2 regions of the Paenibacillus ilasis genome follow, and region 1 is predicted to be linked to the other one. Evidence: predicted binding sites of a transcription regulator. Region 1 holds the regulator's gene; the other holds the start of a gene.
What was found. The regulator NrdR, encoded in region 1, represses ribonucleotide reductase genes. The targets are predictions, from matches to a motif close to AACACNATATATNGTGTT.
Positions count from the first base shown of each region.

Region 2: a site for NrdR is predicted at 2,078-2,095, ahead of ACETK5_RS04935 (adenosylcobalamin-dependent ribonucleoside-diphosphate reductase). Genes of this name have one in related genera too.

Region 1 is NZ_JBHDJG010000001.1:595,992-600,858, reverse strand. It holds gene ACETK5_RS03060 (MerR family transcriptional regulator) at 1-70, opposite strand, end outside; gene ACETK5_RS03055 (aldo/keto reductase) at 245-1,096, shown strand; tRNA gene ACETK5_RS03050 (tRNA-Ala) at 1,398-1,470, opposite strand; gene nrdR (transcriptional regulator NrdR) at 1,647-2,120, opposite strand; gene ACETK5_RS03040 (alpha/beta-type small acid-soluble spore protein) at 2,269-2,496, shown strand; gene ACETK5_RS03035 (lytic transglycosylase domain-containing protein) at 2,565-3,131, opposite strand; gene coaE (dephospho-CoA kinase) at 3,128-3,727, opposite strand; gene ACETK5_RS03025 (MntP/YtaF family protein) at 3,737-4,477, opposite strand; gene mutM (DNA-formamidopyrimidine glycosylase) at 4,600-4,867, opposite strand, start outside.
Region 2 is NZ_JBHDJG010000001.1:1,027,583-1,032,449, forward strand. It holds gene ACETK5_RS04925 (YqhG family protein) at 1-30, opposite strand, end outside; gene ACETK5_RS04930 (DEAD/DEAH box helicase) at 32-1,789, opposite strand; gene ACETK5_RS04935 (adenosylcobalamin-dependent ribonucleoside-diphosphate reductase) at 2,214-4,859, shown strand.

The DNA of each region.
Region 1 (4,867 bases):
TATCCGTATAAAAGCGCACGGCGTGCTCGGTAAGTCCCGTAATCAGGGCGGCTTCTTTGACCGTATGCATGTGTAATCCTCCTTGGAAAATAAATTTTTGAAGACGGCTTGACTTCGTGTAACACGAAGGTAGTAGGCTTATTGTAATGCAAATCGACCGAAAGCGGAAGCCCCGCTGAGGTGCCCGATTCACGGGATTCGCGGCCGTTTGCCGTTTTACATTTGAACCATGGGAGGAATTACAATGCAAACTGTAACATTGAACAACGGAGTGAAAATGCCGATCATCGGCTTCGGTGTCTACCAAATTCCCGATGCTGAAGAATGCGAGAATGCGGTATATGAAGCGCTGATGGCCGGTTACCGCCTAATCGACACCGCCGCGGGTTATCTGAATGAGGAAGCGGTCGGACGCGCGATCAAGCGCAGCGGCGTACCGCGTGAAGAGCTGTTCATCACGACCAAGCTCTGGGTTCAGGATGCCGGCTACGAGAGTGCCAAGCTGGCGTTTGCCAAATCCTTGAGGAAGCTGCAGCTCGATTATCTCGATCTGTACCTTATTCACCAGCCGTTTGGCGATTACTACGGCGCTTGGCGTGCGATGGAAGACCTGTACCGCGAAGGCAAAATCAAAGCGATCGGTGTCAGCAACTTCCTGCCCGATCGACTTATGGACCTCATCGTGCATAACAAAATCGTGCCCGCCGTCAACCAGGTCGAAACGCACCCGTTCTACCAGCAAATCGAGAACACCGCTTTTATGAAAGAGCAGGGAGTGCAGCACCAATCGTGGGGGCCGCTCGCTGAAGGACGCAACAACATGTTTGGCAACGAAGTGCTGACCTCGATCGCGGAAAAATACAACAAGTCCGTCGCTCAGGTCGTGCTGCGCTGGCTTGTTCAACGTGAAGTCGTTGTCATTCCAAAATCAGTGAGAAAAGAGCGGATCGTCGAAAACTTCAACATTTTCGACTTTGCGTTGAACGCGGACGATATCGAACAAATTTCCACCCTCGATACGCGGAAAAGTCTTTTCTTATCGTACCGCGATCCGGAAGTCGCCAAGATGATGGGCAACTGGAAAGTCGATCTGTAAACCTTGATCCGAACTGTAAACTCATCACGCGTTTATCCTCATCTATAAAGAAAGGACAGTGCGCCCCTGTCCTTTCTTTACTTGAATTGCAAATTGTTTGTCCTGGATAGGATCGGGTCACGAAAATAAAACAAGCAGCGCCGGGAACCCCCACGCTGCTTGTTTTCATGATTTAAATTGATTACCCATCATTGTATTCAATTTCGTCCCCAATTCGCCCCCAAGACCTTTTCTGAAAAGAATTAACAAGTCATTAAAAAACAAAAAAACCCTTGATGTACCATCAAGGGTTTTCTTCATATGGAGCCTAGGGGGATCGAACCCCTGACCTCATCGCTGCCAGCGATGCGCTCTCCCAGCTGAGCTAAGGCCCCGTAAGCGACTTCTATATCATATAAAAAATCAGCAGGCATGTCAACATGTTTTTCACATTTTTTGATGACGTGCTGTATCCCTTTTACTTCTCTATATCATGTCACTTATCGATGATGAGGATGGGCGCCATGGGAGCACCGGAAGAGCACCTGGATCACGCGGAACCCCGGCGCTCTTACAGCTCCTGACCGTCCGTATCCTTGGACAGCAGGCTTTTCAGTTCCTTCATAAACATATTGATATCCTTGAACTGCCGGTACACGGATGCAAACCGGACGTAAGCCACTTCGTCGACCGGATATAACCGTTCCATCAGAAGCTCCCCGATCTGGCGGCTCTCCACCTCTGCTGCTGCGGTATTTCGCAGTGCCTTCTCAACATCCGATACGATCATATCCAGCTGGTCCACCGATACCGGACGCTTCTCGCATGCACGTATCAAACCGCGGAGTACCTTCTCCCGGCTGAATTCTTCGCGGCTTCCGTCCTTCTTCACGACGATCAGCGGCGTTTCCTCCACCATCTCAAAGGTTGTGAATCTCTTGCTGCACTGCTCGCATTCCCTGCGGCGGCGGATGGATTTATTCTCGTTGGCAGGCCTGGAATCAAGCACTTTCGTCCCGGCATAACTGCAATATGGACACTTCATAAAGTCAATTTCACTTCCTTCGTTTCAGCGTATTTTAGCCTTAATGGCGCTTAAGAAAAATTTACCAGCAAAACTTTTTTCTTTTATGTTATGAAAATGCGAAACCCGAGACATAATACTTTTACCAACCCAAGGAGGTGAACTTAACATGGCACAAAGCAACAACAACTCCAACAACCTGGTTGTTCCTCGCGCAAACGCTGCTCTTGAGCAATTGAAGTACGAGGTAGCTCAAGAACTTGGTATCTCCATTCCACAAGACGGATACCAAGGTAACATGACTTCCTACGAGAACGGTTCGATCGGGGGATACATCACAAAGCGTCTTGTAACCCTGGCCGAGCAACAATTGGCTGGTCAATTCTCCGGTCAATAATTGATTCTTCCTTAAAAAAGGAGTGTTGGACGGCTCGATGTAAGAGCCTGTCCAGCGCTCTTTTTTCATTAAAAGCCGTCCTTATACACATCCGTATATTGATTATAATAATAAATCACGCGCTGTACATAGTGACGGGTTTCCCCGATGGGAATACTCTTCACATTCTCGTAGGTTCCATCCCACATGCCCTTGTTGATCCAATTCTTGACGTTCCCGGGGCCTGCATTATAGGCAGCGATGGCGGCAATCGGATTGCCGTCCATTTCCTTGTGCAGGTTCTGAATATACCAGGTGCCGAGCTGGATATTCGCATCCACTTCATTCTTCACGCTCAGCAGGTTCACCGACGGCAGCTTGGCCATTTCCATCGCCCAGTTCGCCGTATCCGGCATCAGCTGCATAATGCCCAGCGCGCCTTTCTTGGACTCCTTGCCCGGCTTGAAGTTCGTTTCTACTCGTATGATGGAAGCCACCAGGAATGGATCAACCTCATAATAAGCGGCATGCTTCCGAATTTCATCCTTATAATGAATCGGATACAGCAAGGTCATCCAGTTCGAGCTCAGAAACAGCAGCGCTACAAAAGAAACAAACAGCAGGAGCAGCACTCTTTTTTTACGGAGCCACTTCATAACCGAACCAACCTGCCCCACAGGTTGTCCACCTGCTGCTGTGTTTCGGCCAATGTTCCGCTGTTATCGATGAGGATATCCGCCAGACGCTTCTTCTCCTCGATATCCATCTGACTGTTTAAACGCGCTTCTGCCGCTTCCCGGTTAAGATCATCGCGCACCATCAGGCGCTCAAGCTGCAGCTCTCGCGGCACATAAACGACAGCAATCTGGTCAAGATAAGAATACTGCTCCCTAGCCTCAAGGAGCAGCGGAATATCCGCTACCACGAGCCGGTCGGGATACTGCCGCTCATATGCTTCCGTCCGTTCCCGGATTTCCTGCCGGATCGCCGGGTGCGTGATCTCATTCAACACCGTTCTCTGCTCGGGATGATGGAAGATCATTTCCCCGAGTTTTTTTCGATTCAACGTACCGTCCTCAAACAGGATCGCTTGTCCAAAATGTTCGGTCACTTTACCCAGCACCGGATGACCCGGGAGCATGACTTCCCGGGCGATAAGATCCGCATCGACGAGAAGTGCTCCCTTCTTGGTCAACATAGAGGACACGGTGCTCTTGCCTGTTGCAATTCCTCCGGTTAAACCGATATTCATGACTTCACCTCATAACAGCTTCATTATACCCATGACGATTAACAAAAAAGCAGGCAAATAAGAGATAAAACGCATGCCGCCCTTGGATGCAAAGCGTAAACCAACCCTCATGCCCAGCACCAGGAATATCCCGCTAAACAAGGAAACGATAGCTGCCGTACCTAGCGGTGAGAAGCCCAGCATGGCAGCGCCAAGTCCTGCTCCGAACGCATCGAGCGATAACGCGATCCCGAGCCACATCGCCTCCCACGGGGAGATGCTGCCGGAGTCGTCCAGATCCGCTTTTGATGGACTGCGGAGAATTTGAATGACAATGCCGATCTTTGGAATCTCAAGAGAGAATACCGCCCGCTGAACATGCTCTTGACCTGCCGTGTTAACCTCACGTCGTGATTTCACTTGATAGTCAGCCGCCTTCGTTTCCATAAGGGACTGGGAAATATCCCTATTAGAAACCGGCTGCACATCAGACTCGTTTTTTCTGCGAACTTGCTGATATAGAGACCATAAGCCCAGCAGAATCAAAATGGCGGCTCCGATCACGGACGCCACAGATGGGGATAAGAACCGCTGCAACAGCGCGCCTGCCTGCATGGAGGCGCCGAGCACCAAGCCGGAACATAGCGAGATGATCAATACAGACAGCAGCGGTATCCTTGTTTTGCGCAGACCGTATGTAACCCCCGCGCCAAATCCGTCCAGGCTTAACGCCATGGCCAGCAGCGCAGACGAGAAAATATGACTGAGCACCCTTTTCCCTCCTCGTAAGCTCCACATCAAGCGGCTCATTCATGAAGAAGAGCAGCTCCATGCGCTCCACATATGTTCCACATTATATGTGTAGGGAAAGGAATGGGTGCACGCCTATTGGATTACTTCTTTACCGGCTGACACTTCGGGCAGAAATGGGTCCCCCGTCCGCCAACCACGATCTTATGAATCGGTCCGCCGCATGTATGACACGGCTTGTCCTTCCGTCCGTAAATCTGATGACTATGCTGGAACATCCCCATTTCACCCTGTCCATTGACATAGGACTTTATGGAAGATCCACCCGCGTCTACGGCTTCGGACAGTGTATCCACAATCGCATGATACAGTCGCTTGAGCTCGGCATCCTTCAGGCTGTTAGCATTACGC
Region 2 (4,867 bases), 430 kb from region 1:
CTGCTGCACCTCCTGCGGCGTCATGGTCATATTAGGCCTCTTCCTCTCTCAGATTTTCTTCGACGATGCTTCCTTGCTCGATATCCTGTTTAATATGGTGAATCGAGTCACCCAGTGTACTGATGCGCTGGCGAATTTCATCATCGTTGCCGGACTCCAGCATGATTTTGTACAGGCTCTTCTCGATGGATTCCTTCTTCTCGAACCGCTCCAGGATGACGTCCAGTCCGCCGATGACCATCTCGAACATGTTGATTTTCTCGTGCAGCAGATTCAGGATATGCTCTTCAATGGTTCCCGACGTGGACAGGTTGTAGATCTTCACGTCATTGGTCTGGCCGAGACGATGCACACGTCCGATCCGCTGCTCGACCCGCATGGGATTCCAGGGCAGATCAAAGTTGATCATATGGTGGCAGAATTGCAGATTGATGCCTTCACCCCCGGCTTCCGTCGCAATCATGACCTGCGCCTTGCCCCGGAAGAGGTCCATCATCCAGTCCTTCTTGCCGCGGTTCATGCCGCCCCGGTACGGTACGGAGATCAGTCCGTGATCGCGGAAATAATTGAGCAAGTATTCCTGCGTGGCGCGGTATTCCGTAAATACAATGACCTTCTCGTTCATTTGCTGGATCAGCTCAATGGCTTTTTCCGCCTTGGTGTTGGCTTTGATGGCCTTGATGAGATAGACCAGCTCCCAGATTTTATCGCGCAGCGGCGAGTCCTCCGGCAGCTTCTTGGACAGATTAACAAGAGTCACGAAGACGGCATCGCGGCTGCTGCACACTTCACGCTGGAGGGTAACGAGGGACAGCATACTGCTTAAATTTCCCCCTGCTGCCTGATACTGATCTTTGACGAAGGACGTGACGCCGTCGTATAATGACTGTTCTTCGGGCGAGAGGCTAAGCCCTACATTGCGGACGGATCGCTTGGTGAATTTCACTTCGCCTTCGCCGCGGCGGTTACGGATCATGACCTTGGACAGCTCATCCTTGAGCTGATCCTGGTTCTTGGGTCTTCGTTTATCGACAACAAAATTAGCGGCAAACTGCCCTTGGCCTCCGAGCTGACCCGGCTTCAGCAGGGTGATCAGATTGAAGAGCTCACTGAGATCGTTCTGCACCGGCGTGGCCGTCAGCAAGAGGCAGTATTTTTTGCGCAGCTTTTGAATGAATTGATAATTGGACGTTTTCTTGTTCTTGAGCTTGTGCGCCTCATCGATGATGAGCATATCGTACTCCTCGTTCAGCAGAATCTCCTGATGCGGATCGCGTTTGGCCGTGTCCATGGAGGCGACAACGATATCATTGCCCCAGGAGTACGCTTTTTTCTGCGCAATCGCGGGAATGCCGAACTTGGAGTTGAGCTCGCGAACCCATTGCAGCACAAGGGAAGCCGGAACCAGAATCAACACTTTGGATACCAGGCCGCGCACGATGTATTCTTTTAAAATAAGGCCGGCTTCAATCGTCTTCCCAAGTCCCACCTCATCGGCCAGAATCGCTCTGCCCGACATCTCGAACAAGACGCGTCTTGCGGTATCGGTCTGATGGGGGAGCGGGGACAAGCCGCCAAGGTGCTTGAGGCATTGCAGTTCTTCAAAGCTTGTAACGAGACGCGATTTCTCGCCCTCCACGGCAAGCTGGGCCAGACGATAGTCACCCCAAGGTCCGCCCTTGTCCAGTCGACCGGCGAGATCGTCAAACCAGGAACGGTCGATCTGCAGTGGAACGGGAAGGCGCGGGTCGAAAATCATGCCTGAGTCGGCAGATGGCTGATGGTTCATGTCGATCTCCTCCTGTTGTGAAAGATTCCGGGCCAACGGTGTATATGTAGTATGGACGAAAAAAGAAGTCTTCATAACCTTGCACGGATTCGGAAGGGCGTGGAATAACCCGAATGGCGCACGGCTGCTGGAATTGGATATTTTCATCCTTTTTTTTCATAGGGAATGGCGAAAAAGAGAGCGAGAGGAAGAAAGCGGAAGCTTGCGAGCGGGAGCTTGGATTTGTCGGCTTAATTTTCACAATATCGGCATAGTTAACCTATATATAGTGTAGTATAATGAATTAGTAGCACTATATATGGTGTATATAGTGGTTTTTGATGTTTGACCGACTACATAACAGGTTATGTTGTTGGTGAGCGCATATACTGGGGAATCTTTTTAATTTTATATCTTATATAGGAGGTAGTTGCTCTTGAGTACGATGCAGAATCAGCGGCTGGAAGGTTTAAGCGAGAAGATCTTTTTGGACCGGTATGCCTGGAAGGATGCCGACACCAACAACGCTAAGGTAGGCGATGTGGTGCTCGTTCTGACGAAGGATGATCCTAAATTTCCGACCAAGGAAGTTGGCGAAATCGTGAAGCGCGAAGGCCGCAAGGTCACGGTGAAGACACGGAAGGGCGAGCTTGTGGAATCGGATGTGGAGAAGCTGACGTTAACCATCGAGAAAACGCCGGAAGAAATGTGGGATCGACTCGCGGCCGCCATGTCATCGGTTGAGGCAACGCCGGAACTGCAGGAAGAGTGGCGCGGGAAGTTCCGCGAGATTCTGGATGATTGGAAGCTGGTGCCGGGCGGACGGATTGCAGCCGGAGCGGGTGCAAGCGATGAATTGACGCTGTTCAACTGCTACGTGATTCCTTCACCGAAGGACAGCCGGGGCGGTATCATGGAAACCCTGTCCGAGATGACCGAGATTATGGCACGCGGCGGCGGTGTCGGCATTAACTTGTCTTCCCTGCGTCCTCGGCGCGCGATTGTAAGAGGCGTGAACGGATCTTCCAGCGGTGCGGTATCGTGGGGCGGATTGTTCAGTTATACAACGGGATTGATCGAGCAGGGCGGAAGCCGCCGGGGTGCGCTCATGCTGATGATTAACGATTGGCATCCGGACGTGGAGGATTTCATTACGGTAAAGCAGACGATGGGACAAGTTACGAATGCGAACCTGTCGGTATGCGTCAGCAACGATTTCATGAAGGCCGTAAAGGAAGATCTGGACTGGGAGCTGGTGTTCCCGGATACTACCGATCCGAATTATGATGAGCTGTGGGACGGCGATCTGGATAAATGGAAGAAAGCTGGACGCAGTATCATTCCATATAAAACGGTAAAAGCACGCGAGGTCTGGCATACCATTATCGAATCCGCGTGGAAATCGGCAGAGCCGGGCGTCGTCTTCATGGAATACTACAACCAGATGTCCAACAGCTGGTATTTCAACCCGATTATCTGTACGAACCCTTGCGGTGAGCAGGGACTCCCGGGCTGGGGCGTATGCAACCTGTCCGCGATGAACCTGTCGAAGTTCTATGATGAAGCGAATCATGACGTTGCCTGGGAAGAGCTGGCGACAACGACGCGTTACTCCGTGCGGTTCCTGGATAATGTCATTGACCGGACGCCGTACCATTTTGAAGAAAACGAATTGAATCAGAAGAAAGAGCGGCGCGTGGGTCTCGGAACGATGGGTCTGGCCGAGCTGATGATCAAGCTGAACATCCGTTACGGCAGCCCGGAATCGCTGGAGTTCCTGGATAAGCTGTATGGCTTCATCGCGCGCGAAGCGTATCTTGCATCCGCCGATATTGCCGAGGAGAAGGGTTCGTTCCAGGCATTCGATGCCGAACTGTACCTGCAAAGCGGATTCATGAAAAATATGACCGAGGTATATCCAGAAGTTGCTGAAGCGGTACGCAACAAAGGTGCACGCAACGTAACCGTCATCACCCAAGCACCGACAGGCAGCACGGGTACGATGGTCGGAACGTCGACGGGTATCGAGCCGTACTTCGCCTTCAAATACTTCCGTCAAAGCCGTCTCGGCTTCGACGAGCAGTTCGTCCCAATTGCCCAGGATTGGCTGGACAGCCATCCGGGTGAGGAGCTTCCGGACTATTACGTCACGGCGATGAGTCTTTCCGCCGAGGATCATATCCGCGTGCAAGCGGCGATTCAGCGTTGGGTGGACAGCTCCATCTCGAAGACGGCGAACTGTCCGGCGGACTTCACGGTGGAAGATACGAAGCGCCTGTACGAGCTGGCATTCGATCTGGGATGCAAAGGCGTAACGATCTACCGCGACGGCAGCCGCGACGTGCAGGTGCTGCAGACGGAGAAAAAAGAAGACAAAGCCGCCGAAGCGACGACAGCTTCTACCGCGGAAACGGCGCTGGAGCAAAGCGCGGCAGGCCAAGCCGCTGAGGATGCGGCGAGCGTGGAGCCGGCGGCTGCAAGCATGGCCGTGACAGCCTCACCGAGCAAGAGCGGGCTGGATAAACAATACAAGAAGCGTCCGCAAGTGCTGCGCGGCGCAACCTATAAAATGAACACGCCGTTCGGTATGGCGTACATTACGATCAACGATCTGGACGGCATTCCAAGCGAAATCTTCCTGAACGTCGGCAAAGCTGGATCGGATGTGTTCGCGATGGCGGAAGCCTTGGGCCGCGTATGCTCCCTGTTCCTCCGTTACGGGGACCACGGCAATAAGGTGGAGCTGCTGATCAAGCACCTCAAAGGCATCGGCGGCACCGGCGCGATCGGCTTCGGCGCCAACCGCGTGGAATCCATCGCCGACGCCGTGGCGAAGGCACTCGAAACGCATGTGGCCAACAACGCCGAGGCGGATCATGACCATGATCCGGCACCGGTCGCAGCCACGATGGCGCCTGTCGATGCAGGCGAAGCCGGGGCAACGCCAGCTGCTGGATATGGCGGACATGGCGCACACGCAGGCGGGGGCTCCATGTCGCTGGATCTGTGCCCATCCTGCGGCGGGGCATCCTTGATTAACATCGAGGGGTGCAAGACGTGCGGGAACTGCGGGTATAGTAAGTGTTCGTAAGGAAGTTG